DNA from 3 places in the Cedecea sp. genome. Region 1 is predicted to be linked to each of the others. Evidence: riboswitches for the same ligand, from Rfam matches in the RefSeq annotation. Region 1 holds a riboswitch; each other region holds the start of a gene.
The links. A riboswitch is a leader RNA that binds a small molecule or an ion and turns the genes downstream of it on or off. The one in region 1 is predicted to bind thiamine pyrophosphate.

Region 1 (10,136 bases):
CGGCTGCAACGGCAATGCGCAGCGAAGTCCAAAGCGCGTTCCACAGTGCGGCCTGCTGCAGTACGTTGCCCATGCTGCTATTAATGCCGTCCACCATTACCGCCAACAGTGGTGGCAGCAGCAGAAGCAAGGCCAGAAGGATAAACAGGGCATCACAAATCTTTCTGCGCAGAGAATCCTGCGGATCGCGCCAGCCTTGAAGCTGACTTACGCCGACAGGTATCGCCTTGCTTAGCTTCTGGCTGAGCAGCACCAGACCCAGGCAGCAGAACATTTGTAGTAGCGCTAGCAGCGCCGCTTTTGCCGGATCGTAGTCGTAGCTTAGCGCCTGAAAGATAGCCAGTTCGATGGTGGTTGCCTGGGGGCCGCCGCCCAGAGACAGCACGGTGGCGAAGCTTGCGAAGCAAAGCATGAAAATTAGCGCGCCTACCGGGAGTATTTGTCGGCGTAGCCAGGGCCATTCGACGAAGCGGAAAAAGTGCCAGCCCTGCATATTCAGCTGGGCCGCCAGCTGGCGCTGCTCGGTGGGGATGTTATCCAGCGCCTGAAGCAGCAGGCGGGTCGCCATCGGCATATTAAAGAAAACGTGCGCCAGCAAAATTCCCTGCAGCCCATAAGGGGAGAAACGCCATTCCAGACCAAGCCAGCCGCTTAGCGTTGCCAGCCAGCCTTCACGCCCGTAAACGGAGAGAATGCCGAATACCGCAACCAGCACCGGCAGAACCAGCGTCATGGCGCAAAGCCGCAGCAGCGCCATTCGGCCAGGAAAACGGCGTCGGTACAGCGCCCGGGCTAAAAATATCGCCGGGAAAACGGAGAGTACTGCGGAAAGGAACGCCTGCCAGAAAGAGAAGCGCAGGACGTGCCAAAGGTAGCTGTCCTGCAAAAGAGCAAAGACATCCGTCTGCGGGGCGTTAAGCCACAGCGCCAGAAAAGCCGCCAGGGCTACCGCCACGACAAGCGTCGCGGCAAATAGCCCCGGACATAGCCAGCCCGGAATTAGCGGCTGACGGCGCGTTGCCATTCGTTAATCCATGCCGCGCGCTGGGCAGCCACCTGCTGAGGCGTAAATTCCAGCGTGGTTTTTGGTTTTACCAGCCCGTCGAAGCCGGCAGGCAACGCCACGTTGGTCACAGGATACATCCAGTTGCCGGTAGCAATAGTGTTCTGGAAACCTGGCGTGGTGATGAACTTCATAAACTTCTCGGCAAGTTCTGGCTGCTTGCTGTTCGCCAGCCGGCCCGCGACTTCAACCTGCAGATAATGCCCTTCGTTGAAGTCCGCTGCGGCGTAGTTATCCTTCTTCTCTTCGATGATGTGGTAGGCCGGTGACGTAGTGTAGCTCAGAACCAGATCGGCTTCGCCTTTCAGGAACAGGCCGTAAGCTTCGCTCCAGCCCTTGGTGACGGTGACGGTTTTCTTCGCTAACTTTTGCCAGGCTTCCGGGGTTTTATCGCCGTAGACTTTTTGCATCCACAGCAGCAGGCCAAGCCCCGGCGTGCTGGTGCGTGGATCTTCGTATATCACCTTCCATTTCTGGTCGCCTTCAACCAGCTCTTTCAGACTCTTCGGCGGGTTTTTTAGCTTGTTCTTGTCGTAAACGAAAGCGAAGTAGCCGTAGTCATAGGGAACGAAGGTGTTGCTCTTCCAGCCGCCGGGCACCTGCAAAGCGCTGGTTTCGACGTTAGAAGGGGCAAACAGTTTGGTTTGCGAGGCCGCATCCAGCAGGTTGTTATCCAGCCCCAGCACGATGTCTGCTTTGCTGTTCTTGCCTTCCATGCGCACGCGGTTCAGCAGCGAAACGCCGTCTTCCAGCGCCACGAACTTCAGCTCGCAGTGACAGTCGGCTTCAAAGGCTTTTTTCACCGCCGGGCCAGGGCCCCAGTCAGCGGCAAACGAGTCGTAGGTGTAAACAGTTAAAACGGGGTTAGCGAAAACGGGCGTGGCAACCAGCGCCAGCAGCGGCAGAAATTTTTTGAACACTTTGCACCTCAGTAAAAGGGGGCAAAGGAATTGAGTGAGTGTCTCAAATCCCTTCGCCGGCGTTATCCGGATCAGGTTCGACGGGTATTATCTCAGCGCGGACAAATTGTCCTGGCACCCCGTTGAGCAGGGGGGATTCTACTGACTTCCCCGGAATTACGAAAGCTGTGTTACGAAAACGTTATGGGCCAGGCGGGGCAAACCAGGCCGATTTAAAATCAAACCAGCCCAGCGTGTTCATGCGCACACCGCGCATGCTGCGCTGCCCCTCAATGCGTAACCAATGGTGAATCAACGGGATAACGTCGTTACGTTCCAGCATTTGCCTGCACCATTCCGGCAATGCCAGCGTTTTACTGTGCCAGCGTCGGGCATCGCCCTGCCAGTCGATTGGGATACATTTTTGAATCAGCGGGACTTCATACAGCTGGGCGAAAAGGGAGTATTCCAGCGGCATAGTGAAGTTCACGCTGTTCAGCCAGATATCACTTTCGGCGTCGCCCTGATGCCACTCAGCGTAATCTATCTCCTGAACAATCAGCTTCACGCCCTGCTCGGCCAGCAGTTCGGTCATGATATTGCTGATAACGCGGTGCTCTACGTGATCGCGATAGTAGGTAAGGGTGATGCTCTCAAGTCCGGCAGGCTTTGCGGTAAGCGGTCCCGGACGCGAATGGTGCCAACGTGGCAGAAGGCCGTAGGCGGGGAACCAGTACTGCTGATACTGCTCGGCAGCGCGGTAAATAAGGTTGACCGGCGAGAGAATATGGCCAATCCACTGGCGTACGCCTTCGTGAACGCCGAGCGTTGAGCGGCTATCAAACAGCAGGTAGTAGCAGCCCTCTTCCGGGCGGCTTTCAACGGCTTTTTCGCTGTCCGGCATGCCCTGAAGCTGAACGCCACAGCTGGATTCTTCTCCGACTTCAGGTAACACCCAGAAATTAACTTCGTCGATCAACGCCCGGAAACCGAAATAATCATCAAAAGCATGGATTTTTAACTGGTTTCGATTGTTGCGAGCGACGGAATAAGGCCCGGTGCCGACCGGCTGGCTGGCAAAATCGGGCATCGTTGTCCATTCACGCGGCAGGATCATGGCGTTCACGCTGCCCAATAGCCACGGCAACCAGTCATCCGGCTGGCTGAGGTGAATATCCAGCGTCCAGGTCGTCGGCGAGGTTATCTGCGTGATGTGGGCAAACAGCGGCAGGGTGTTGATGCGCTGCAGGGAAGAGATGATATCCAGCATGTCCAGCTCACGGCCGTGATGGAAATGAATGCCGGGGCGGAGGAAGAAACGCCAGCGTAAAGGGGAAATTTGCTGCCAGTGATGGGCAATATCCGCTTCCAGTTCCCCATTTTCCTCATTTATCCGCGTCAGGCCGCTGAAAATCTGGCGGGCAATGTGGGTTTCGGAGCGCCTGAGCGCCGAACCGGGCAGCAGATTCAGCAGCGGGCGATAGTAAAGGACGCGAAGGATATGTCGGCCCTGACGGAAGCTACGCCCTAAATGAGAGATAAGCATCTGCCGCACCGCGGCCTTGTCGCCGACGATCTGCACCAGTTGATCGATTCGATCCTGTTCCAGAAGATCTTCCGCCCGCTGCTGCTGGAGCGCCAGCCCGGTATACAGGAAGGTGAGCTGCGAGCGCTTGCCCCTGCCGGCTTCTGCCTGCCAGCTTAGCCAGCCCTTTTCCTGCATGGCGTTAAGCAGTGTCCGCATATGACGGCGGGAGCAGTTGAGCAAATCCGCTAAATCATTGAGCGTGGTTTCCTGGGGCTTGCCTTCGCAGCATTGCCACAGACGGATGAACTGTTGTTGCAGACGAGATGAGGACATAAAAGAGGAACTCCCGGCGGAAACTCATCAATTTAACTTTCCCTATATTACGTCAATAATCATCAGCGATGAAGCGAGGAGGTGTTTATGAAGCGGTCATCACCTGCGAGGTTTTTCCAACAGTACTTTGCCGCAACGCAGTTTGTTTGTTCTGGATGGCTGGCTCGCCTGACGGTGGAACAAAGACTAAGGATGCTCGAAGACTTGATGCAGTGGGAGGTTACAACCCCGATGCCCGAGAACGCCAACACGCCGACTCATGTGTGACTGAGTATTGGTGCTTTTACCACGCCAGCAGCTGTTTACTGCTGGCTTTTTTCGTTTAATCTTTACGCATTTAGCGAATACCTCTGACTACACCCTCCTTTTAAGGACAGCTCATGCTCTGGTTTTTGACCCGCGCACGTCGTTTTAACCCCGTTTATGCCGCCTTTATGGCCGTGTCTTTTATGATTGGCGTGGCCGGTGCGCTGCAGGCCCCGACGCTCAGCCTCTTTTTAACCCGCGAAGTTGAAGTTCGGCCCTTCTGGGTTGGTCTGTTCTATACCGTTAATGCGATTGCCGGGATCGCCGTAAGCCTGCTGCTGGCAAAAAGATCGGATAGCCGGGGAGATCGTCGCAAACTGATTATGGTTTGCTGCGCGATGGCGGTGGCAAACAGCGTTCTTTTTGCCTTCAACCGGCATTATCTGACGCTGATTACGCTCGGCGTGATGTTTGCCTCCATCGCCAATACCGCTATGCCGCAGATTTTTGCCCTGGCGCGGGAATATGCCGATCGTTCCGCTCGTGAAGTGGTGATGTTCAGCTCGATCATGCGTGCGCAGCTCTCCCTTGCCTGGGTTATCGGGCCGCCGCTTTCCTTTATGCTGGCGCTAAAGTATGGCTTCACTACCATGTTTCTTATTGCTGCCGGGATCTTTGTCATCTCGCTGCTGCTTATTGTGTTTGCGCTGCCTTCGGTCGCCCGAGCCGAGCCCTCCGCAGAGGTGGCGATAACGGAGGTCAGCGGTTGGAAAGACAGCAACGTGCGGATGCTGTTTATCGCCTCAATGCTGATGTGGACCTGCAACACCATGTACATCATCGATATGCCGCTATGGATAAGCCAGGATCTCGGGCTGCCGGATGAGCTGGCAGGTCTGTTAATGGGGACGGCTGCCGGGCTCGAGATCCCCGCGATGATCCTGGCGGGTTACTACGTGAAGCGCTTTGGGAAACGGAACATGATGGTGGCGGCGGTGGCTGCGGGCGTGCTGTTCTATGCCGGACTGATTCTGTTCCACTCTAAAACGGCGCTGGTGGTATTGCAGCTGTTTAACGCGGTGTTTATCGGGATTATTGCCGGGATTGGTATGCTGTGGTTCCAGGATTTGATGCCGGGAAGGCCGGGCTCTGCGACAACGCTGTTCACCAACAGCATTTCAACGGGTGTGATTTTAGCCGGCGTACTGCAGGGGGCGCTGGCGGAAGGTTTTGGCCACTATTCCGTGTACTGGCTAATGGCAGCGCTGGCGGTTGTCGCCTTGTTCCTCACTAGCCGGGTTAAGAACGTCTGATGGCTTCCCCTCTCCCGCGTGGGAGAGGGGAAAACAGATTACTGCATAAATGCAGGCAGCTTTTTCTCGTAGCTGGAAATAGCGGCTTCGTGCTGCAGCGTCAGGCCAATACTGTCCAGGCCGTTCAGCATGCAGTGACGGCGGAAGCTGTCGAGCGCGAACGAATAGCTTTTCTCACCCGCCTGAACCGTTTGGGCCTCCAGGTCGACGACAAACTTAATGCCCGGCTGGGCTTCGACCAGCTTAAACAGCTCGTCCACCTGTTCGTCGCTCAGAATGACCGGCAGCAGCTGGTTGTTAAACGAGTTGCCGTAGAAGATATCGGCGAAGCTTGGCGCAATCACCACTTTGAAGCCGTAATCGGTCAGTGCCCACGGCGCGTGCTCACGGGAAGAGCCGCAGCCGAAGTTTTCACGCGCCAGCAGGATAGAAGCGCCTTTAAATTCCGGGTAGTTCAGAACGAACTCCGGGTTAGGCTGCTGCCCGGCATCGTCCAGAAAACGCCAGTCGTTAAACAGGTGAGCGCCAAAACCGGTGCGGGTGACCTTCTGCAAAAACTGCTTCGGGATAATGGCATCGGTATCGACGTTCGCCGCGTCCAGCGGAACGACCAGGCCGGTATGTTGGATAAATTTCTCTGCCATGGTAGTTCCTCTTATTTCAGTGTACGAATATCGGCAAAATGACCGGCCACAGCGGCAGCGGCGGCCATTGCAGGGCTGACCAGATGGGTGCGCCCCCCGCGGCCCTGACGGCCTTCGAAGTTACGGTTGCTGGTGGAGGCACAGCGTTCGCCCGGATTCAGGCGGTCGTTGTTCATTGCCAGGCACATTGAGCAACCCGGCAGGCGCCATTCAAAACCGGCTTCAATAAAGATCTTATCCAGCCCTTCTGACTCGGCCTGAGCTTTTACCGGACCGGAGCCCGGTACAACCATCGCCAGCACGCCTGGGGCGACTTTACGGCCTTTGGCGATTTCTGCGGCAGCACGCAGGTCTTCGATGCGTGAGTTGGTACAGGAGCCGATAAAGACTTTATCGATAGCCACTTGGGTCAGCGGAATACCCGGCTTCAGGCCCATATAAGCCAGCGCTTTCTCCGCGGAGGCTCGCTCAACCGGGTCGCTGAAAGATTCTGGATTCGGGATATTGTCGGTAACGGAAATAACCTGGCCGGGGTTAGTGCCCCAGGTGACCTGAGGAGCAATGTCGGCAGCGTCTAACGTGACGATGGTGTCGAACTTTGCGCCTTCGTCGGTGCTGAAGGTTTTCCAGTATTCGACGGCTTCATCCCAGCTTTTACCTTTTGGCGCATGCAGGCGGCCTTTAACATATTCGAAGGTGGTTTCATCCGGCGCGACAATCCCGGCTTTCGCCCCCATTTCGATAGCCATGTTGCACAGCGTCATGCGGCCTTCCATGCTCAGCGCACGGATAGCATCGCCGCAAAACTCAACAACGTGGCCGGTGCCGCCGGCGCTGCCTGTTTTGCCGATGATCGCCAGCACGATATCTTTCGCGGTGATACCCGGAGCCGCTTTGCCTTTTACTTCAATTTTCATGGTCTTCGCGCGACCCTGCTTCAGGGTCTGCGTCGCCAGAACGTGTTCAACTTCTGACGTGCCGATACCGAAAGCCAGTGCGCCAAACGCGCCGTGGGTTGCGGTGTGGGAGTCGCCACACACGATGGTCATGCCAGGCAGGGTAATCCCTTGCTCAGGCCCCATCACGTGAACGATGCCCTGGAAAGGGTGGTTCAGATCGTAGAGCTCAACGCCAAACTCTTTGCAGTTCTTCATCAGTTCCTGCATCTGGATGCGCGCCATTTCGCCAGACGCGTTGATATCCTTGGTCTGGGTGGAAACGTTGTGATCCATCGTGGCGAAGGTTTTTCCCGGCTGGCGAACGGGGCGGCCATGGGCGCGCAGGCCGTCAAACGCCTGTGGAGAAGTCACTTCATGCACCAGGTGGCGGTCGATATACAGCAACGGCGTCTCTTCCGGTGCTTCATACACGACGTGGGCGTCGTACAACTTCTGGTATAAGGTCTTCGCCATGATTATTTCCCCTGAGCCACGTAACGAGCAATGATATCGCCCATTTCGTCAGTGCTGATTGCATTGCCTTCGCGGGCTAAATCACCGGTGCGATGGCCTTCTTCTAATGCGCGATTGATGGCGCTTTCGATAGCCTGAGCGGCTTCTTCGGCATCCAGGCTGTAGCGCAGCAGCAGCGCCAGCGACAGGATCTGCGCGATAGGATTGGCGATATTTTTGCCCGCAATATCAGGTGCGGAGCCGCCCGCAGGTTCATACAGGCCAAAGCCCAGTTCGTTGAGGCTGGCGGAAGGCAGCATGCCCATAGAACCGGTTATCATGGCACATTCATCGGACAGAATGTCGCCGAACAGGTTGGAGCACAGCAGCACGTCGAACTGAGAAGGATCTTTAATTAACTGCATGGTGGCGTTGTCGATATACATGTGGGACAGCGACACATCAGGGTATTCTTTGGCGATTTCGTTGACGATTTCACGCCATAACAGCGACGTTTGCAGCACGTTTGCTTTATCGATAGACGTCACTTTATTGCGGCGCTTGCGTGCGGATTCAAAAGCGATACGTGCGATACGTTCGATTTCGAAGCGGTGATAAACCTCGGTATCGTAGGCTTTCTCATGCATGCCGCTGCCTTCGCGACCTTTAGGCTGCCCGAAGTAGATACCACCGGTCAATTCACGAACGCACAGGATGTCGAAGCCGTTTGCCGCAATGTCGGCACGCAGTGGACAAAACGCTTCCAGGCCCTGGTACAGGCGGGCAGGACGCAGGTTGCTGAACAATTTAAAGTGTTTACGCAGCGGCAGCAGTGCGCCGCGCTCGGGTTGTTCCGCCGGTGGCAAATGTTCCCACTTAGGGCCGCCCACCGAGCCGAACAGGATAGCATCAGCCTGTTCGCAACCTTCGACCGTCGCCTGCGGCAGCGGGCTGCCGTGACGATCGATCGCGGCACCGCCTACATCATAGGTGCTGGTGCTGATGCGTATATCAAAACGGTTGCGAACGGCATCCAGTACTTTCAAGGCCTGAGCCATGACTTCCGGGCCAATACCGTCGCCCGGTAAAACTGCAATATGGTAATTTTTCGACATTACACGGTTTCCTGATTTTGTTCTTTATTTTGATGTTGAGCTTTACGTTGCAATTCTTTTTCGACTTCACCGGCGCGCCAGATGTTGTTCAGCACGTGCACCATCGCTTTAGCAGAGGATTCGACAATGTCGGTTGTCAGACCCACGCCGTGGAAGCGGCGGCCGTTGTAATCCACCACGATATCGACCTGGCCCAGCGCATCTTTGCCCTGGCCTTTGGCGCTCAGGCTGTATTTCACCAGTTCAATGTTGTAATCGGTGATGCGGTTAATCGCCTGATAAACAGCATCGACCGGGCCGTTGCCGTTTGCCGCTTCGGCTTTAATCTCTTCGCCACAAACCAGCTTCACGGAGGCGGTAGCAATGCCGTTAGAGGCAGACTGCACGCTGAAATAATCCAGGCTGAAGTGCTCTGGCTCTTCCTGTTGTTTGTTGATAAAGGCCAATGCTTCCAGGTCGTAGTCGAAGACCTGGCCTTTTTTGTCCGCCAGCTTCAGGAAGGCGTCATACAGATTATCCAGGTTGTAATCGGCTTCTTTGTAGCCCATCTCATCCATGCGGTGCTTCACGGCAGCACGGCCGGAGCGTGAAGTCAGGTTCAGCTGTACCTGGTTCAGACCGATGGATTCCGGGGTCATGATTTCGTAGTTTTCGCGATTTTTCAGCACGCCGTCCTGGTGGATACCGGAGGAGTGGGCGAAGGCACCGGTACCAACGATCGCTTTGTTGGCAGGAACCGGCATATTGCAAATCTGACTGACCATCTGGCTGGTGCGCCAGATTTCCTGATGGTTGATATTGGTATGCAGGTTCATGATGTCCTTACGTACCTTAATGGACATGATGACTTCTTCCAGCGAGCAGTTACCGGCACGTTCACCGATACCGTTCATCGCGCCTTCAACCTGGCGAGCCCCGGCGTGTACCGCGGCAATGGCGTTACCTACGGCCAGGCCTAAATCGTCATGGGTATGGACGGAAATGATGGCTTTGTCGATATTTGGCACGCGTTCGTACAGGCCGGTGATGATGTTGGCAAACTCAAACGGCATGGTGTAGCCGACGGTATCGGGAATATTGATGGTCGTGGCCCCGGCGCTGATTGCGGCTTCTACCACGCGCGCCAGGTCGGCTATCGGTGTACGCCCTGCATCTTCACAGGAAAATTCAACGTCATCGGTATAGTTGCGGGCGCGCTTGACCATGTAGATTGCACGTTCAATCACTTCATCCAGCGTGCTGCGTAACTTGGTCGCGATGTGCATGGGTGAAGTAGCAATGAAGGTATGAATACGGAAGGCTTCGGCAACTTTCAGCGATTCAGCGGCAACATCAATGTCTTTTTCGACACAGCGAGCTAAACCACAAACGCGACTGTTTTTGATATTGCGGGCAATGGTCTGCACCGATTCGAAATCGCCGGGGGAGGAAACAGGAAAGCCGACCTCCATGACGTCCACGCCCATACGTTCCAGCGCCATAGCTATTTGCAGCTTCTCTTTCACGCTCAGGCTTGCCTGCAAAGCCTGTTCGCCGTCGCGCAATGTGGTATCAAAAATAATGACTTGCTGGCTCATGGTTAGGTCCTTTATCTGTCTGGGCGC
Region 2 (10,136 bases), on a different contig from region 1:
AAAGCCGGATTCACCAGGTTACGTCGCTGGGCGAACAGCGAGGTAAGCGTGTGTCCGTTGTACTCCAGCCCGCTCTGCGGGTTGTGTACCGAAAAACTCATCTGTGTTTTTTGTCCGCTGATACCCAGCTCGCTCAGCAGCCCCATAAAGCGCGGATAGGTCCGATCGTTATAGACAATAAACCCCGTATCGATGGCATATGTTCCCTGAGACGTGGCGATATCCACCGTGGCGGTATGCCCCCCAATCCTGGGATCCGCTTCAAACAGCGTGACCTGATGATGCCCGGCGAGCCGCCAGGCACAGGTCAGCCCGGCAATACCGCTGCCGATAATGGCGATGTTCATGGGCGTACCATCCTGCGCAAAAAGAGGCGTTGGAGACCTGCTGGCAGCCCTGCCAGCAGGCGCATAATCAGACTGAATCCCGCCGGGAAAGCGATGTGGTTTTTTCCTTTCGCCAGACCGTGACGAATGGCTTTCACCGCCCGATCCACGCTGACCTGCCCCGGCATCGCAAAGTCGTTTTTACGGGTAAGAGGGGTATCGACAAACCCCGGTGAGACCACGGTGATAGCAATACCTTTCGGCTCCCAGTCCAGGCGCAGGCTATTGGCAAACCAGGTTAATGCGGCCTTGGACGCGCCATAGGCTTCTGCTCGTGGAAAATGCAGCCAGTGGGCCATCGAGCTGACCAGCACCACGCGGTTACCGGAAACAAGCCGCGGCTGAAGGGCCGCCAGACAATTTATCGGCCCAAGGAAATTAGTGGTCATCACCCGCGCCACCAGAGCGGCATCCACCTCACCGTTCTCCAGATACTCACAGGTGCCCGCGCAGAGAATAACCAGATCGGCCGGACAGTCCGCCAGCGCCTCTCGGCTGGCATTCTGGTCGGTCATATCGAACAGGCGCACCGTGATATTTGGGCTGTGCTGCTGTAAAGACGCCAGCCGGGCCGCATCACGCCCACAGGCAATGACGTGCCAGCCGTCATCGGCCCAGGATTTTGCAAGTCCGGCCCCAATACCTGAACTTGCTCCGGTGATGAGGACAGTCATCATGCGCGTACCCTTCTTTTCACGCCACGGACCGCCCAGCCCAACAGCGGAAGATGTTCATAGAGCATCTCTCCGGCATCGTAGTAGTCGCGCTGGTGAATAATCAGGTCATTCTGAATATCCACGAATGAGCATCCCGGCAAGGACAGCCTTTCTCCTCCGGCAATCCGCGGATGGGACCAGTGCATAGTCCAGGTCACGGCAAACCGTGAACCGTCGCAGAGCGGAGGGTCTATGGAGAAGCGGCAGTAGGCCACCCTGGCCAGCAGGTGGGTGAAGTAGCGTTGGATCTCAGCCAGCCCCTGATGCTGGCCAAACGGATCGATAAGTGTGGCATCCGTCTCATAGAGACCGGCCAACGTCGATGGCGGCTGTTTGTCCAGCCCGGCGTAATAATCAACAAATCGCTGAATAGCGGATGGCGTTGCGCTCATGAATCTCACCCTGGCGGTGAAGCGTGTGGCGTTATCGTATAATTAAAACTTGCACAATTAATTATATTTGTCCAAGTTTTGGTGGGTTTATTTTTTAAAATCCAGTATATTCAGCGCATTAACAAATAAATTATTGTGCAGAATATTTTTTATTTTTGAAGACCACGACCCACCCACCGCGTTTTCAGCGAGTGGGTAACGGTGCGCGTTGTGAAGGCGGAAGAAGAAATTACAGAGGAATGATCTCGAGGGAAGCGCCCTGCTGCTGCCAGAGGTCAATCTGCTTTTTGCGTGCGGCGGTGAGTTTGCCGGTGGTGACCAGCAGCCATTTTCGTTCGGGGAAGATTTCCGGCGCCAGGGCGGCAGGCGGAACGGGAAGCACATCAATGCGATGCCCCTGGCCGGTGCGCCTGAGGGCTTCAAGCCAAATTTCGCACGGATCGGTCAGATGCCAGCCGGTGATCAGGCAGTTATCACCGGGTGCCCTTTTGTCCCCCTCGAGGCAAAACGAGGTGTAGGCGATGATAATGCCGTCGAGAATTTCGCGCAGGGTCATCATGGCAGGTACGTTGGCTGACACTTTACTGCGCAACGGGCGCAATACTTCCGTGACCAGCTCAGGGCGAGGATACTCGCGACCTGAATCGTAGAGCAGCTGCCGCAGGGACTCGATTTTTCCCTCATTCAGCCGCTGCAGCATGCCCTCCTGCAGAGCAAGCCAGTTGTTTGTTCTGCGTGTCTCAGGGCGCGCCAACAGGGGCTTCACCTGACTGACGGGTACCCCTTTTTTCACCCAGTCGAGGATTTTCAGCGCCTGCTTAATATCCTCATCGCTGTACAGGCGGTGCCCACCATCGGTGCGTAACGGTTTAAGCAGGCCGTAACGGCGCTGCCAGGCACGTAGCGTGGTCGCGTTTATTCCGCAAAGCCGGGCAAATTCACCGATGGAGTAAGACATGAAGAACACCTGATAACAAACAATACTCTCAATATACTACGAATCATGCCGCGTTGAATGAAGTGTGAAATGTTTGCACTACACTTTACTTCCAGTGCGCAAATGAAAGGAGTTCTCATGAAGCTATGGCCTGTTGTGACCGGTATTGCCGTCGCGCTGACCCTGGTTGCCTGTAAATCCCCCACGCCTCCGAAAGGCGTTCGGCCCACCGGCGGCTTTGACGCAAACCGCTATCTGGGCAAATGGTATGAAGTGGCCCGCCTGGAAAACCGCTTCGAACGTGGCCTTGAGCAGGTCACCGCCACCTACGGTAAACGCGGCGATGGTGGTATCAGCGTGCGTAACCGCGGCTACAATCCGGTCAAGAACACGTGGAGTGAGAGCAAAGGAAAAGCTTATTTCACCGGTGCGCCGACCACCGCCGCGCTGAAGGTGTCGTTCTTTGGCCCGTTTTATGGAGGCTATAACGTGATTAAGCTGGATGACGATTATCGGTATGCGCTGGTCAGCGGGCCAAACCGTGACTATCTGTGGATCCTGTCACGTACCCCAGCTATTCCGGAGTCGGTCAAACAAGACTACCTTAAAACGGCACGCAGTCTGGGATTCCAGGTCGACCGGTTAGTCTGGGTAAAACAGCCCCGAGAGTAAGAGGCGAAGATCTCATTGCCCGATAGCCGATGAAAAAAAAGCCCATCAGACACGTCTCTGGTGGGCTGTTGACCTGCTAAACACCGGACATTTAGCTTAAATCGTGCAGGTCTTTATCCAGCGCTTCGCTCAGCACAATCCCGTCGAAATTAACCACCAGGCCACCGCGCTGCGGAGTGCAGCACATGACCCCGACCGTGCATTTTTCGGCAGTGGGGAAATGCGCCAGCCGCAGCAGCGGCCAGGTGCTGCCGTCGGCGGAATATTGCAGACGCAGGCTGTCGCCTTTGCGGGTAAGACGCATCCAGAACAGATTCGCGTTGCCGGGGAAGAGGCCGGTTGCCCAGTCAGAATGCCCGAACGTGAGCACGCTGCCAATGGCCGGGGCGCCGTCGTTAAACTCGATCCCCGCTTTTAGCCAGTGGGATTCATCCATCAACAGCATGATACCAGCCTGATCGTAGAGCGCGCTAAAATCCGCTTTTACCTTCACCTGGAAGGTAAAATCCCCGCTCACATCGCAGCCATAAAAATGGCCGGAGAAGCGCTCAAAGCCGTACCACGTTTTGCGCCAAAAATCGGTTTGTTCGTCGGTGACGACAGAAAGCACGCCGTCGCCTTCACGCCAGACTTTTGGCGCATTAATCCAGTAAAAATCCGTGTTCATGGCATGACCTTTTTCTTGGTGGATTTAGCGCCAGCCCAGCGCTGGCGCAACGTGCTTCAGAATCGAGTCGATTACGTGCACGTTATAGCCCACGCCTAGCTGGTTTGGCACGGTTAACAGCAGCGTGTCGGCTTCAGCAATCGCTTCATCCTGCGCCAGTTGCTTAATGAGCAGTTCCGGCTCAGCGGCATAGCTGCGGCCAAAAATGGCCCGGGTTTGTGGCTCGATATAGCCGACCTGGTCGCCTTCTTTACCGCTGCCGCCAAAGTAGTTGCGGTCACGCTGGTCCATTAACGCGAAGATGCTGCGGCTAACGGAAACGCGTGGCTCACGCGCGTGACCAGCTTCTTTCCAGGCAGCGCGATAAGCGCGGATTTGCTTCGCCTGCTGAATGTGGAACGGCTCGCCGGTTTCGTCATTTTTCAACGTTGAGCTCTGCAGGTTCATGCCAAGCTGCGCCGCCCACACCGCAGTAGCGTTTGAGCTGGCTCCCCACCAGATGCGCTCGCGCAGCCCGTCAGAAAACGGCTCCAGGCGCAGCAATCCCGGCGGATTAGGGAACATAGGCTGCGGATTCGGCTCGGCAAATCCCTGCCCCTTCAACGCTTCGAGAAAGACTTCAGTGTGGCGCCGCGCCATATCGGCCTCGGTTTCCCCTTCGCCGGGAACGTAGCCAAAATAGCGCCAGCCGTCGATCGCTTGTTCAGGAGAGCCGCGGCTTATCCCAAGCTGCAGGCGGCCACCGGAAATCAAATCCGCTGCACCGGCATCCTCCACCATATAGAGCGGGTTTTCATAGCGCATATCGATAACGCCGGTGCCGATTTCAATACGTTTAGTTTTTGCCCCAATGGCCGCCAGCAGCGGGAAAGGCGAGCTTAGCTGGCGAGCAAAGTGGTGCACGCGGAAATAAGCGCCGTCCGCGCCAAGCTCTTCGGCGGCAACGGCAAGGTCGATGGACTGCAGCAGCGTGTCCGCCGCAGAGCGCGTGCCTGACTGAGCGGCAGGCGACCAGTGACCAAACGAGAGAAAGCCAATCTTTTTCATCGGATATCGTCCTTAGACTCGAAATCACTGGCTTACAGTGACAAAAATCAGGCCCCATGCGCCAGCAAAATCTCGCTAAAGCGCACTAAACGGAACACTGCCCATCGCCGGGCAGGAAGCTTCGACCGACGATTGTAATCAAAAAGTAAATGTCGTATAACAGGCACCTCCGAGGGGTGTCCTGTATGGGCTGAGATGGTGAAAGCCGAACCCTTTGAACCTGATCTGGGTCATGCCAGCGAAGGGACGGTCGGCAATAACGCCTCGGTTATTGCCTGTTCATACCTCTGCGCGCCCGGATCTCCACTCACACAGGAGGTCCCATGTACACCCCACTTTTCGAAAACGGTCTTTACGGACAGCTGCGTCAGCAGGCCGGTCGCCACTGGCAGGATTACGTCGATCACCCTTTTCTGCAACAGCTTGCCGCCGGAACATTGCCTGAAGCCGCGTTTCAGCGCTATCTGACGCAGGATTATCTTTTCCTGATTCACTTTGCCCGTGCCTACGCGTTGCTGGTCAGCAAACTCCGCACGCTGCCGGAAATGCGGGCCGCGACCGCTTCGCTGAATGCCATCGTCTCTGAGCTGCCGCTCCACGTTGCTTATTGTGCAAGCTGGGGGTTAGACGAGGAGCAGATGGCCACCCAGGCAGAAGCACCCGAAACCATGAACTACACACGCTATGTGTTGGATATTGGCCATTCCGGTGACGCGCTCGATCTGCTGGCCGCCCTGCTGCCCTGCGTGGCCGGCTATGCCGAAATCGGTCTTGGCCTGCTGCACAGCCCCAGCACCGTGATGGAAGATAACCCCTACGCTACATGGATCCGTAATTATGGCGATGAAGGCTATCTGACCGGCGTGCAGGCCGCCATCCAGCTGCTGGAAAACCTAGGCCGTCAACGTGGTGCACAGAGTCGCTTCGCCGAACTTTCGCAGATATTCACCACCGCGACGCAGCTTGAATCCGCGTTCTGGCAAATGGGGCTGAATGCCTCATGACCAAAAGCCTCGCCCCACCGGATATTCAGGTTCGCGATCTCAGCCTGCGTTTTGGCAGCCAGACCGTGTTTGAACAGCTGAATTTTGATATTCCCGGCGGCAGCTTCGTTACCCTGTTGGGCGCGAGCGGTGCCGGTAAAACCAGCCTGCTCAAAATTATTGCCGGGCTGGCGCCGGCCAGCTTCGGAAGCGTGATCTGCAGCGACGGCAAGCCTGTCGGTGGACGCATCGCATGGATGGGGCAGAAAGATTTGCTCTACCCGTGGCTTAGCATCGAGCAGAACGTTGCCCTGGGCTCGCGCCTACGCGGGGAGCCTGTCGACCGCCGGTGGACGGAGCATTTGATCGAACAGGTCGGATTGGGAGGGTATGCCAAAGCGCTGCCAGCCGCGCTGTCTGGTGGGATGAGGCAGCGTGCTGCCATTGCCAGAACGCTCTACGAAAAGCGCCCGATAGTGCTGATGGACGAGCCGTTTTCGGCGCTGGACGCCATCACCCGGACGGCGATTCAGGATCTTGCGGCTGAGCTGCTGGCAAGGAATACCGTGCTGCTGATCACCCACGATCCCATGGAAGCCTGTCGGCTCAGCCACCGCCTGCTGGTGCTGTCCCGCTGGCCTGCGGGCATAGACGATACGCATGTTATCGCCGGGCAACCGCCTCGTGCGCCGGACGATGTTTATCTGCTGAAAAGCCAGGCCAGCCTGCTGCAACAGCTAATGAAGGCCGCAGTATGAAGCCACAATCAGAAAGTCATGCTGTACGCCTGCGACGCGGGCTGACCGTCTTCGCCGGATTGCTGCTGCTTTGGTATCTGCTCACCCTCGGCAATATTCCGGCCTTTCTTTTGCCTTCACCTTCGGCGGTGGCGCTGGCGTTATGGCACGGCCGTGACTACCTTGCCTGGCACACGCTGGTCACCGCCTCAGAAATTATCAGCGGGCTTGTGCTCGGGGTGCTGCTCGGCGCAGGCCTGGCACTGGGAATGATGTTTTCGCCTCGCCTGCAGCGGTGGCTGATGCCGCTGGTGCTGACCAGCCAGGCGATTCCGGTCTTTGCCCTGGCACCGCTGCTGGTGCTGTGGTTTGGTTTTGGCATGAGCGCCAAAGTAGCGATGGCCGTGCTGGTTATCTTCTTCCCGGTGGTGTCGTCGTTCTTTGACGGACTGCGTCGGGTGAATAACGACTATCTGGATCTGGCCCGCACCATGGGAGCTTCGCGCTGGGCGCAGCTAAGGCACGTGCGGCTGATGGCGGCACTGCCTGCTTTTGGCTCAGGGCTGCGCATGGCCGCTGCCGTTGCTCCCATCGGCGCAATCATCGGCGAGTGGGTCGGATCTGCCGAAGGGCTGGGCTACGTCATGCTCAACGCCAACGCCCGTATGCAAACCGACGTCTGCTTTGCCGCGCTGTTTATTTTAGTCCTGATGACCGTTCTGCTTTGGCTGGCGGTAGATACCCTGCTGCGGCGGCTGATTGCCTGGTCGCCGGAAAACGATGAATAATCGTCTGAATTAAGGAAGAAATAGAATGAAAAAAACGTTGTGTGGTCTGTTGCTCACCGCTACCTTTGTCGCCCAGGCCTCTGCCGCCGAAAAGCTGACGTTGGTACTCGACTGGTATATCAATCCCGATCACGCCCCGATTATGGTGGCAGAACAGATCGGGGCATTTAAAGCGGAAGGACTGGATGTGAAAATTATTCCACCGTCCGACCCTGCACTCCCGCCGCGGCTGGTCGCCGCAGGTCAGGCCGATCTGGCCATCACTTACCAGCCGCAGCTGCACTTCTTTGCCGACCAGGGTCTACCGCTGGTGCGCGTGGGAACGCTGATTAACTCGCCGTTAAACACGGTGATGACGTTGGATCACAACATCAAATCACCTGCCGACCTCAAGGGAAAGAAAATCGGCTACTCGGTCAGCGGTATTGAGCAGGCGACGCTTGCGACCATGGTTGAACATGAGCACATCACGCCGAAAGCGATGAAACTGATAAACGTTAACTTCCAGCTGACCAGCGCGCTACTGGCGGGCCAGGTGGACGCGGTGATCGGCGGCTATCGCAATATTGAAGCGCTCGAGCTGAAGCTTCAGGGCAAAGCGCCGGTGGTGTTTAATGTCGAGGACTACGGTGTTCCAGCCTACGATGAGCTGATTTTTGTAGCTAATCGCAAAACGGCAAATGAGCCGAAAATCAAAAAATTCTTCGCCGCGCTGAAAAAGGGCAACGAGTACCTGCAGGCACACCCGCAGGAAACCTGGCAGGCGTTTGCTAAAGCCCACGCGGAGCTGAATACCGAGCTCAATAAACAGGCATGGCAGGCGAGCCTGCCGCTGTTTGCTGCCGACCCGGCAAAACTCGATCGTGCGCGCTACCAGGCCTACGAACAGTTCCTGTTTGATAATAAGCTGATCAAGAAAATCACCCCGGTGGGCGACTATGCGTTGGAACTCCGTTAGTCCCGGCTCTCTCCGCTGGCGGTTTTCATAAAAACAAATAAGGGGGAACATAACGCCCCCTTTTTAATCACCTGGCGCTATTCTCCACGCAGTTCTTTCACTTCAGAGCGTTTCGTTGAAGAAGGCAGCCGCGAAATTCTGGCCTCATCTTTTGTCGTTCCGGATTTTTTTATTCTGGCAGCAGAAGGGACGTTACCTTTGTTATAGGGGATTACCTCAATAGGCTCAAGGTTGTCAGTGGTCGGCAAAGCCGCAGTAATTCTCTGCACATAGCTCCCTTTACCCGCGCCATCAGACTGAAAGCCCCGCCTGAAATTGCCGCTGTAATAACATGAGAAAGCGGCCAGCGCTGCCTCCCGGGGACTGAATCTGGGCTGCGCCCTTTGCAGGCATTCCGTGTAAATTCCCGCGGCCACGCGCAGGTTATGGCATGGTTCAAATACGCTCTCATAATCAAGTCCATATTTGGCCAGGTTATAGCGATTGATCTGCCCTAACCCCATAGAAAAATTCCAACCGTCTTTATGTAACGCGCGTGCCGTTACGGTCGCCTCATCTTTATTTTTAGGCTGCCTGGCCAGCCGTCCCCCTACAACGCCAATGGCATAGGGGTTATGTGAGGATTCCACTTTGATAATACGTTCCAGTATATGTGGTGCCACTTCCGGCGCACACTGCTCAATCATTCCTGAAAAATCCATCCCCTCTCCTATACACCTGGCGAATTGAGCAGAACGTCCAGACCAAGTGTCTGCTCTACCCGTCCCTGTTTCTCAAAAAGCACATTTTCCTGGCTGTCTAAAATGGCGAGGTAAGGCATTCCAGCCTCCGTCTGACCAGGCATTTTTAAACCAGAGATACGGCCTGCATTGATAACTTTTTGACAGTTAACGCTTCCGCTTCCGGCTATGGCATAAAAAAGAGTATTCACAGAATTTCGACTACTCACATTTTGCCCAAACGATTTAGCAATAACGTCTGAGACATCATCTCCGGGGCAGATATCTACTGGCAGCGACGAAAGGGTGAGTTGTTCAGATTTAGAATCGAAAATAATCTGCGCTAAATGCAAACCGGGCTCTGCAAACTCGGCGTCAAGAAGAAATGAAGGACCATTAACAGAGTCTTGCCCGGCAGAAATGAACTTTACGATCTGCACCGGTGGTATAGAGGGGTTGAGGATATTGAGCTTATCCCAATGAATTAAATTAGTAACACGGAGTTTTTCACGCAGCTGATTTGCGCGCTCAATGGACAATGCAGCCGAGGGATCGGGGTTAATTGCAATAGAGGTCGTTGTTTGTGATATCGCGCCATAGCGAGGCGTTCTTCCCGCCAATGATCCACTGTAATAGCAAAAGGCATCGTTTTCTTTCTTGAGAGCGGGTGCCAGGGTATGAATCTGTACGCAACTATCCAGCCACAAAAAAGCCATAGTATTGTTAATGACAGAGGACAGGTAAGCTGCCGGCGTCATCGAGGTGGAAATTATTGAGCGAGGGCTACTGTACCAAATTTCATTAATTTTACCCGTTTCCTGATAGGTAATCAGCACAGGGTATTTAATACGTCGTTCACCTATAGAAACTTGCATGGTGTCAGGGGATACGGCAACCTCCGGTGGCATTGATGGGTACCCCCAAAGTATTTCATCAATGGAAGCTCTCCAGGAGAGTAACCGACGATTGAAAGCCTCCATACTGCCGAACGTTTCAAGCAGTGTTTTTTCACTACCGTTAAGATCCCTGCCCAATCCAAGCGATGTCGAGCCAAAGTTTAAGTAACCCAGCAACGTTGGCGTGATATCAAGTGTCGTCCCAGGTCGGGTGACGGTTCCAGGCTCACGGCCTGGG
Region 3 (10,136 bases), on a different contig from region 1:
AAAACGATAGCCGCGCGGGTGACATCCCCACCCTGTTCAAAGCCGACATCGGCTCCGGCGATCAAACGCGGTGGATCCTGCTCAAAGCGATCCTCGCGGATCACCTTTGCGGCCAGATCTAACTGCTGCTCTCGTAATGTCGCAAGATCCATCTCTCTTTCCTCCGTTAAGAACGGTGGTACTGCGCTGACAAGCGGTGAACAGCTTCCACAAAGACGCCAGCATGCTCCGGCGGAACATCCTGATGAATACCGTGGCCCAGGTTAAAGACGTGCCCTTCTCCCTGGCCGAAACCGGCAAGAATAGTGGCAACTTCTTCTTCGATACGTGCAGGCTGAGCGTAAAGCATGGAAGGGTCCATATTGCCCTGCAGTGCAACCTTGTGACCTACGCGACGGCGAGCGTCAGCGATGTCCGTTGTCCAGTCCAGGCCCAGCGCGTCGCAGCCGGTTTCCGCCATGGCTTCAAGCCACTGCCCGCCGCCTTTGGTAAACAACGTCACCGGCACACGACGGCCATCGTTTTCACGTAGCAAACCATCGACAATTTTGTGCATGTAATAGAGCGAGAACTCTTTGTAATCACGCCCGCTCAGCACACCGCCCCAGGTGTCAAAGATCATTACCGACTGCGCGCCCGCACGAATTTGCGCGTTCAGGTAGAGCGTCACGCTCTGTGCCAGCTTATCCAGCAGCAAATGCAGCGCCTTCGGCTCGGCAAACATCATTTTCTTAATCACGGTAAAGGCTTTGCTGCTGCCGCCTTCCACCATATAGGTGGCCAGCGTCCACGGGCTGCCGGAGAAGCCAATCAGCGGCACTTCGCCTTTCAGCTCACGGCGAATGGTCCGCACCGCGTTCATCACGTAAGCCAGTTCGCCTTCCGGATCGGGAATCGGCAGTTTTTGAACATCGGCCAGGCTTTTAATTGGGGAGCTAAAGCGAGGACCTTCGCCGGCTTCAAAGTACAGCCCAAGCCCCATTGCGTCCGGAATGGTCAGAATGTCCGAGAAGAGGATCGCCGCGTCCAGCGCATAGCGGCGCAGCGGCTGCAGGGTGACTTCGCAGGCCAGCTCGGCGTTCTTGCACAGCGACATAAAATCGCCTGCCTGAGCGCGCGTTGCCTTATATTCCGGCAAATAGCGCCCGGCCTGGCGCATCATCCACACAGGAGTGATATCTACCGGCAAGCGCTGCAGGGCGCGCAGGTAACGATCGTTCTTCAGTTCAGTCATTTTTACCTTTCCTTTAGCTGTATCGCCGCAGTCTATCATTCATAGTCCGCGCGACACAGGGCGACGGTATCTTCAATTAAGCGACGCGCCACGGTGCCCGGCGGCGGCAATAGCGGCAGTTGGTCATAGCGATACCAGCCGGCATCCAGCAGCTCTTTGGGGTCTATTTTGATTTCGCCGCTATGGTAATCCGCCATAAATGCGGTCATCAGCGACTGCGGGAAAGGCCAGGGCTGGGAAGTCACGTAGCGCAGGTTTTTCACCTGGATGCTGCTCTCTTCCATGACTTCGCGAGCCACAGCCTGCTCCAGTGTTTCACCCACCTCGACAAATCCTGCCAGCACGGTGTAAACGCCGTTGCGGTGGCGCGTATGCTGAGCCAGCAGGATATGATCGTCCTTACGGATAGCAACGATAATGCAGGGGGCGATTTGCGGGTAGTAGCGCTCGCGGCAGTGCCCGCAGAGCATCGCCCATTCGCTTTTGCTGAAGTGCATTTCATGGCCGCAGTAGCCGCAATACTTATGCGAGCGGTAAAACTCAGCCAGTTGAACGCCTCGCCCAGCCAGCTGGAACAGGCCCACATCTCGATCCAGGAGCTGGCGCAGCGAGCCCATGTCAGAGCGGCGGTTTTCACGAATCAGCCAGACGGGTTCGCCTTCCCACTCACCGATATCCAGGGCGCGGGTGCCTACGAGCTGAAATTCTTCCGCGCTGCCGTGAGGTAAGTCACCCTGTGGCAACCATATTTTTTGCTCATGGCTGACTATCCACCAACCATGATCTAAGTTTTGAATAACACGTTCCATAACCTGGTGCACATCCCCGTGTTCACTGATATAAACAATTAGTTTTTACTTTTTTGGGTTAGTTTGCGTTCAATCTTTTAACTCACGGAGTCTCAATCATGCTGAACCAGTTAGCCAATCTGACTGAGCGCGTTGGTGGTAGTAATGAGTTAGTCGACCAGTGGCTTCAGGCCCGTAAACACCTGTTGGTTGCCTATTACAACATGGTCGGGATCAAGCCTAACAAGGAATCACACACCGCGCTCGACGAAAAAGCGTTAGACAATTTTTGCCACGGCCTGGTGGATTACCTCTCGTCCGGTCATTTTAGTATTTACGAGCGCATAATCAGCAACCTGGAAGGCAGCAGCCCGCTGCTAAGTGCAGCCCAGCTCTACCCTCAACTGGAAGCTAATACCCAGCAAATCATGGACCTCTACGACTCCCATCTGGAAAACGCCATCGGCCGCGACAGCTGGGTCGAGTTTCAGCAGGCGCTGTCGGAGATTGGCGAGTGCCTTGAGGCTCGCTTCACCCTTGAGGATAAGCTAGTCCTCCTGGCTATTGATAACAACCTTGACGGCAGCGCCAGCGATGCTGCCGGGCTGGCAAGTCCAGCTTGAGTTGTTAGCTATTAACGAGTAATTTACAACTTTCCCACCGCAAGGTGGGATCATTCTTGTCGGAGTGCCGAGTGCGTTATGCACCGGCTGAGACCGTTAATTCGGGATCCGCGGAACCTGATCAGGTTAGAACCTGCGAAGGGAACAAGAGTAATTCTGTCTTTGGGTGCACCCGTTCTCGGGCGGCCCATATCCATTACTCCTTCCGTTGTCCTGACAAGCCATATCCTGATTAAACCTGGAATGAGCTATGTCTGCATCTGAAAAAAAACCAGGCCGCCGCGAACAGCGAGCTGCCGCCCAACACTTTATCAATACGCTTGAAGGCACCGCCTTCCCCAACTCTCAGCGCATCTATCTGACCGGGTCACGCGAAGATATCCGCGTCCCAATGCGCGAAATCCAGCTCAGCCCGACGCTCACCGGCGGGAGCAAAGATGCCCCGCAATATCAGCCGAACGGCGCGGTTCCCGTCTACGATACTTCCGGCCCCTATGGCGATCCCGACATCACCATAAACGTGTTAAACGGGCTATATCCCCTGCGCAGCGCCTGGATTGCCGACCGGCGTGACAGCGAAACGCTGAATGACCGCAGCTCCGCTTACACAAAAGCACGCCTTGCCGACGACGGCCTGGACGAATTGCGCTTTGAAACACTGTCGAAACCTCGCCGGGCAATAGCCGGACAATGCGTCACTCAGTTGCATTACGCCCGCAAAGGCCTTGTCACCCCAGAGATGGAATTCATCGCCATTCGCGAAAATATGGGGCGCGAGCGTATTCGTGATGCCGTTCTGCGCCACCAGCATCCCGGCGAAGGGTTTGGGGCCCGCCTGCCGGAAAACATCACGCCGGAGTTTGTCCGTGATGAAGTCGCCGCCGGGCGAGCGATTATTCCCGCCAATATCAACCACCCTGAATCAGAGCCGATGATTATCGGCCGCAATTTCCTGGTGAAGATCAATGCCAATATCGGTAACTCGGCGGTCACTTCCTCCATTGAAGAAGAAGTAGAGAAGCTGGTGTGGGCCACTCGCTGGGGGGCAGACACGGTGATGGACCTCTCAACCGGCCGCTACATTCACGAAACGCGGGAGTGGATCCTGCGCAACAGCCCGGTGCCCATCGGCACGGTGCCAATCTACCAGGCGCTGGAGAAGGCGAACGGTATCGCCGAAGACCTGAGCTGGGAGATGTTCCGCGACACGCTGCTGGAGCAGGCAGAGCAAGGCGTGGATTACTTCACCATTCACGCGGGCGTGCTGCTTCGCTATGTCCCGATGACCGCGAAGCGCCTGACCGGCATCGTGTCGCGCGGCGGTTCGATTATGGCGAAGTGGTGCCTGTCCCATCATCAGGAAAATTTCCTGTATCAACACTTCCGTGAAATCTGCGAAATCTGCGCCGCCTATGACGTATCGCTTTCCCTGGGCGATGGCTTACGCCCGGGCTCCATTCAGGATGCCAACGACGAAGCACAGTTTGCCGAGCTGCATACGCTGGGCGAGCTGACCAAAATCGCCTGGGAATACGACGTCCAGGTGATGATTGAGGGCCCGGGGCATGTACCGATGCAGATGATTCGCCGCAACATGACCGAAGAGCTGGAGCATTGCCACGAAGCACCTTTCTACACCCTCGGCCCGCTAACGACCGATATCGCACCGGGCTATGACCACTTCACCTCCGGCATTGGCGCCGCCATGATCGGCTGGTTTGGCTGCGCCATGCTCTGCTACGTGACGCCGAAGGAGCATCTCGGCCTGCCGAACAAAGAGGACGTTAAGCAGGGGCTGATTACCTACAAGATTGCCGCCCACGCCGCTGACCTGGCAAAAGGTCATCCTGGCGCACAAATCCGCGATAACGCGATGTCCAAAGCACGCTTTGAATTCCGCTGGGTGGACCAGTTCAACCTGGCGCTCGATCCCTTCACCGCTCGCGCTTACCACGATGAAACCCTGCCGCAGGAATCCGGCAAAGTCGCGCATTTCTGCTCTATGTGCGGCCCAAAGTTTTGCTCCATGAAAATCACGCAGGAAGTGCGGGACTACGCCGCCAAACAGGCGATAAACGCTGGCATGGAAGATATGTCTCAGCACTTCCGTGCCCGGGGCGGTGAAATTTATCTCAGACAGGAGGAAGCATAATGTCCAAACTCAATTTTCCAGCAACTTCACGTAGGCTTGGCCTTTATCCGGTCGTCGACAGCGTGGAATGGATCGAACGTCTCCTTGAGGCGGGCGTCAAGACCATCCAGCTCCGTATTAAAGACAAGCGCGATGAAGACGTTGAAGCTGACGTCATCGCAGCCATTGCGCTGGGCGAACGCTATAACGCCCGCCTGTTCATTAACGACTATTGGCGACTGGCCATCAAACACGGTGCCTACGGCGTACATCTCGGCCAGGAAGATATGGATGTCGCCAACCTGGCGGCAATAAGTGAAGCCGGGCTTCGGCTGGGGCTTTCAACCCACGACAACATGGAAATGGATCGTGCCTTAAGCGCGAACCCGTCCTACATCGCGCTGGGCCATGTCTTTCCCACCCAAACCAAGCAAATGCCTTCCTCCCCGCAGGGGCTGAACAAGCTGGCGGAACACATTCAAACTCTGGGCGACTATTCCACCGTTGCCATCGGCGGGATACGTATCGATCGCGTACCAGCCGTCTTAGCCACCGGCGTGGGCAGCGTGGCCGTCGTCAGCGCCATTACGCAGGCTCCCGACTGGCGAGCGGCAACCAGGCAATTACTTGAACTGGCAGGAACCGGCGATGAATGACGCGGATTTTATGCGCTATAGCCGCCAGCTGTTGCTGGAAGACGTGGCGATTGAAGGGCAGGAAAAACTGCTGTCCAGTACGGCGCTGATCGTCGGCCTGGGCGGCTTAGGTTCACCTGCCGCGCTGTATCTCGCCGCCGCTGGCGTAGGCAAGCTTATCGTTGCGGACGATGACAAGGTACATATCAGCAACCTCCAGCGACAGATTTTGTTCACTTCTGAAGATATCGATCGCCCTAAATCTACCGTCGCCCACCAGCATCTGCAGCGCCTGAACCCAGGCGTAAAAATTGTTCCGCTGGCGGAAAGGCTGGCGGGTACCTCGCTGACCAAAGTCGTGCGCGAGGCCGATGTGGTGCTGGACTGCAGCGACAATATGGCAACTCGCCAGGCAGTCAACGCCGCTTGCGTGGCCGGGAATACGCCGCTTATCACCGCCAGCGCCGTCGGTTTTGGCGGCCAGATGATGGTACTGACCCCGCCCTGGGAACATGGCTGTTACCGCTGCGTCTGGCCTGACGAGAGTGAACCTGAACGCAACTGCCGCACCTCCGGCGTCATCGGCCCGGTCGTGGGCGTGATGGGCACCCTTCAGGCGCTGGAGGCTATCAAATTACTTACCGGCATGATGCCTGCAACCGGCTCTCTGCGCCTGTTTGACGCCCGACAACACAGCTGGCGCACGCTGGCGATGCAAAAATCAGCCACCTGCCCGGTCTGCGGAGGTCACGATGCGTATTCAGTTTAACGATGAGCCTCTGGAGTGTACTGCCGGCATAACGCTTGCCGCCCTGCTGGCTCAGCTTGAGCAGGGCAAAGCTGGCGCGGCGCTGGCCGTTAACCAAACCATCATCCCGCGCGAACAGTGGAGCAATTATCTGCTGCGCGAGGGCGACACTATTCTGCTGTTTCAGGCGATTGCCGGGGGCTGACATGTTACAGATTGCCGATAAAACCTTTTCCTCTCGCCTGTTCACCGGCACCGGGAAATTCTCTTCCAGCCAGGTGATGATCGACGCGATTCGCGCTTCTGGCTCACAGCTTGTCACCATGGCCATGAAACGCGTGGATTTACGTGGTCATCGTGATGACATTCTTCAGCCACTGCAGCAGGCGGGAGTGCATCTGCTGCCAAATACTTCCGGGGCGAAAACGGCAGAAGAAGCGATTTTTGCGGCACAGCTTGCCCGCGAAGCGCTGGGAACAAACTGGGTGAAGCTGGAGATCCATCCCGACGCTCGCTATTTATTGCCGGATCCCATTGAAACGTTGAAAGCCGCTGAAGCCCTGGTGAAGCAGGGATTCGTGGTGCTGCCCTACTGCGGCGCCGATCCGGTGCTGTGCAAACGCCTGGAAGAAGCCGGCTGCGCGGCCGTGATGCCGCTCGGCGCGCCCATCGGCTCAAATCAAGGTTTGCAAACCCGCGCGCTGCTGGAAATCATCATTGAGCAATCCCGCGTACCGGTGGTAGTAGATGCCGGGATCGGCGCGCCAAGTCATGCGGCCGAAGCGTTGGAAATGGGTGCCTCTGCCGTGCTGGTGAATACCGCAATAGCCGTCGCCCGTGACCCGGTGCAAATGGCTCAGGCGTTTCGTCTGGCCGTGGAAGCCGGAAGCCTTGCGGCACAGGCCGGGTTAGGCTCTCGCCACCAGCAGGCTCAGGCCTCCAGCCCGCTGACCAGTTTCCTGCAGTTTAGCGAGGAGAATGCCTGATGGCAGAAACCTTTACCGACCGCTGGCGGCAGCTGGACTGGGACGATATCACTCTGAGCATTAACGCTAAGACGGCGGCAGATGTCGAACGCGCGATTAACACACCTCGCCTGACGCGAGAAGACTTGATGGCTTTGCTTTCCCCTGCCGCCAGCCGCTACCTCGAGCCTCTTGCCCAGCGGGCGCAGCAGCTTACTCGTCAGCGCTTCGGCAACACTGTCAGTTTTTACGTACCGCTCTATCTCTCTAACCTGTGCGCCAACGACTGCACCTATTGCGGTTTTTCCATGAGTAATAAGCTGAAACGCAAAACGCTGGATGAAGCGGAGATTGAGCGTGAATGCGAGGAAATCCGGGCGCTGGGGTTCGAACACCTTTTGCTGGTGACCGGCGAACACCAGACCAAAGTCGGCATGGATTATTTCCGCCAGCATCTGCCGGCTATCCGCAGCCGCTTTAGTTCGCTGCACATGGAAGTCCAGCCGCTGGACGAGCATGAGTATGCCGAACTCAAAACCCTTGGGCTTGATGGTGTGATGGTGTACCAGGAAACCTATCACCCTGCGACCTACGCCCAGCATCATCTGAAAGGCAACAAACAGGACTTTTTCTGGCGGCTGGAAACGCCCGAAAGGCTTGGGCGCGCGGGCATAGATAAGATTGGGCTGGGCGCGCTGATTGGGCTGTCGGACAGCTGGCGCACCGATTGTTTTATGGTGGCTGAACATCTACTCTGGCTACAACAGCGCTACTGGCAAAGCCGCTATTCCATCTCCTTCCCACGCCTGCGCCCGTGCACTGGCGGCGTAGAACCAGCCTCAATCATGACTGAACAACAGCTGGTACAGGTGATTTGTGCGTTCCGCCTGCTTGCGCCGGACGTGGAACTGTCGCTTTCTACCCGAGAATCACCGTGGTTCCGCGACCACGTGATCCCGCTGGCGATTAATAACGTCAGCGCGTTTTCTAAAACTCAGCCGGGCGGCTATGCCGATAACCACCCCGAACTGGAACAGTTTGCGCCGCACGATGGCAGAACGCCGCAGGAGGTTGCCGCCGTGCTTCGCGAGTCAGGTTTACAGCCGGTCTGGAAGGACTGGGATAGCTATCTGGGAAGGAACGCGCAATCCTGATGTAACACACAGCAAGGGGAAGGATAAGTTTCGGTGTTTACCGAAAGAACGGCAATCTGTCGTTGTCGCTTCTCTGCCGTCCAAATACTGTCCTCTGGTCAGTTCAGATATCTGACCGGAGCGGCAGCAAACGCTTCCTCATGCCGTTCCGCCTTCACAACTGCCGTCTTGATTCTTCGAGAAAAAGCAAAAATGTAACCGGTTTCAGTTTTCTGTGGTTTCTTTTGTGATACCTGACACACAATCGGGTTAAAGCGGTTGTTGCCGCCCCCTGTGCCGGATAAATATCTCTGTATCCTTCGGACATTGAGAGCGAACTATGAAAAATATCGTGTTGTGTTGTGCTGCCGGTATGTCGACCAGCATCCTGGTGCAACGTATGGTTGACGCCGCACAAAAGAAAGGCATCGAGGTCTCAATCAAGGCTGTGCCTGTTGCAGAGTTTAAAGAGAATATCGAACGCGCCGACATCGTTCTGCTCGGTCCGCAGGTGAAATACGAGCAGGCCAAACTTCAGGCCCTTGCCGATCCTCTGGGTAAAAAAGTCGTCGTTATCGACATGATGGATTACGGCCTGATGAAAGGCGACGTGGTGCTTGATAAAGCCCTGAAAATGATGGAGTAAGATGTGGAAGATTTAGAATCAATTATTATGGAACTGCTGGTCAACGCCGGCAGCGCACGTAGCCAGGCCCTGACTGCTTTGCAGCTGGCACGCAAAGGTGATTTTGACGGTGCCGAGAAGGCAATGGAAGAGTCACACGAATTCGTTAAACACGCCCATAAAATCCAGACCCAGCTGATTGGCCTGGATGAAGGCTCCGGCAAGCTGCCGGTCAACCTGATTACCGTACACTCTCAGGATCACCTGATGAACGCGATGGTTATTCAGGATCTGGCGACCGATATGATTGAGCTTTACCGCCGCCTGCCGTTGGTGAAATAGTCGCTTTTAATGACAGGCGCCTCCGGGGCGCCTGTTGTCTGTTATAAAAAACCGTATAACCCGGCAAGTATCCAGCCAAAAACACACGAAATACTCACGCCGATTAATCCAGGCAGAATAAAACTATGGTTTATTACAAAACGACCGATGTGCGTGGTGCCTGACCGATCAAATTGAATAGCCGCGAGGTCACTTGGGTAAGTTGGCAGAATATAGTAGCCGTAACACGCCGGAGCAGAGGCAATGATATACGCAGGGTCGACACCGATCGCCAGAGCAACGGGGACTATCGCCGCCAGCGCCGCAGCCTGAGAATTGACAAACTTAGAAACCAGCAGCAGAACGATAGCATATGCCCACGGGAACTCTTTCACCATCTCCCCTAGTACGCTTTTAATCTCCGACATATGTGCACCAAACATGGTCTCCGCCATCCATGCGATACCATAGACCGCCACAATCGCAATCATCCCGGAGCGAAAAACCTCATTCCTGGAAATGGCGGCGGGATTCGTTTTAGTGATGATGATAATCAGCGCGCCCGAAAGCAGCATGAACATCTGAATAACCAACACCATCGAAAGTGGCTTACCCTCAAACATCGGTCGAAGCTCTGAAAAAGCGCCTAATAAGGCTACAACTGCAATCGATGCGAGGAAAATCCACATTGCAATCCAGTTAGCCATTGGCAATTTTTTATCCAGCAGAGTCGCCGTGTCGCCATAAACATAATGGTGATTTTCCGGAATAGAGATAAAAGCCTGGAATGTCTCGTCTTTATCTAAATCCTTACCGCGAAACCAGCTGAAAATACCGATGGCCATAATACCCAATAGCGTTGACGGAATAGTAATGGCAAGGAGATCGAGGAATTCCAGGTGATTACCGTTGAAGGTCACATTGCCGAGCATG

Region 2: linked by a shared signal. The riboswitch ahead of tenA (thiaminase II) and the one ahead of thiB (thiamine ABC transporter substrate binding subunit) in region 1 are both predicted to bind thiamine pyrophosphate.
Region 3: linked by a shared signal. The riboswitch ahead of thiC (phosphomethylpyrimidine synthase ThiC) and the one ahead of thiB (thiamine ABC transporter substrate binding subunit) in region 1 are both predicted to bind thiamine pyrophosphate.

Annotation. Positions count from the first base shown of each region.
Region 1 covers NZ_DASYBS010000113.1:70,797-80,932, forward strand. Annotated here, with positions in the region: gene thiP (thiamine/thiamine pyrophosphate ABC transporter permease ThiP) at 1-1,024, opposite strand, end outside; gene thiB (thiamine ABC transporter substrate binding subunit) at 1,000-1,983, opposite strand; TPP riboswitch at 2,014-2,115, opposite strand; gene sgrR (HTH-type transcriptional regulator SgrR) at 2,165-3,823, opposite strand; gene sgrT (glucose uptake inhibitor SgrT) at 3,911-4,090, shown strand; gene VGM55_RS19320 (sugar efflux transporter) at 4,204-5,382, shown strand; gene leuD (3-isopropylmalate dehydratase small subunit) at 5,421-6,026, opposite strand; gene leuC (3-isopropylmalate dehydratase large subunit) at 6,038-7,438, opposite strand; gene leuB (3-isopropylmalate dehydrogenase) at 7,441-8,532, opposite strand; gene leuA (2-isopropylmalate synthase) at 8,532-10,109, opposite strand.
Region 2 covers NZ_DASYBS010000004.1:2,586-12,721, reverse strand. Annotated here, with positions in the region: gene VGM55_RS00230 (NAD(P)/FAD-dependent oxidoreductase) at 1-347, opposite strand, end outside; gene VGM55_RS00225 (SDR family NAD(P)-dependent oxidoreductase) at 344-1,063, opposite strand; gene VGM55_RS00220 (nuclear transport factor 2 family protein) at 1,060-1,494, opposite strand; gene VGM55_RS00215 (MerR family transcriptional regulator) at 1,724-2,452, opposite strand; gene blc (outer membrane lipoprotein Blc) at 2,570-3,103, shown strand; gene VGM55_RS00205 (DUF1349 domain-containing protein) at 3,195-3,770, opposite strand; gene VGM55_RS00200 (LLM class flavin-dependent oxidoreductase) at 3,795-4,817, opposite strand; TPP riboswitch at 4,980-5,081, shown strand; gene tenA (thiaminase II) at 5,141-5,821, shown strand; gene VGM55_RS00190 (ABC transporter ATP-binding protein) at 5,818-6,558, shown strand; gene VGM55_RS00185 (ABC transporter permease) at 6,555-7,325, shown strand; gene VGM55_RS00180 (ABC transporter substrate-binding protein) at 7,351-8,283, shown strand; gene VGM55_RS00175 (lytic transglycosylase domain-containing protein) at 8,361-8,984, opposite strand; gene VGM55_RS00170 (sulfatase-like hydrolase/transferase) at 8,993-10,136, opposite strand, start outside.
Region 3 covers NZ_DASYBS010000007.1:1,037-11,172, reverse strand. Annotated here, with positions in the region: gene nfi (deoxyribonuclease V) at 1-152, opposite strand, end outside; gene hemE (uroporphyrinogen decarboxylase) at 167-1,234, opposite strand; gene nudC (NAD(+) diphosphatase) at 1,270-2,043, opposite strand; gene VGM55_RS00785 (Rsd/AlgQ family anti-sigma factor) at 2,142-2,645, shown strand; TPP riboswitch at 2,696-2,806, shown strand; gene thiC (phosphomethylpyrimidine synthase ThiC) at 2,896-4,797, shown strand; gene thiE (thiamine phosphate synthase) at 4,797-5,432, shown strand; gene VGM55_RS00770 (HesA/MoeB/ThiF family protein) at 5,425-6,180, shown strand; gene thiS (sulfur carrier protein ThiS) at 6,164-6,364, shown strand; gene thiG (thiazole synthase) at 6,366-7,145, shown strand; gene thiH (2-iminoacetate synthase ThiH) at 7,145-8,278, shown strand; gene VGM55_RS00750 (PTS sugar transporter subunit IIB) at 8,598-8,903, shown strand; gene VGM55_RS00745 (PTS lactose/cellobiose transporter subunit IIA) at 8,907-9,224, shown strand; gene VGM55_RS00740 (anaerobic C4-dicarboxylate transporter) at 9,266-10,136, opposite strand, start outside.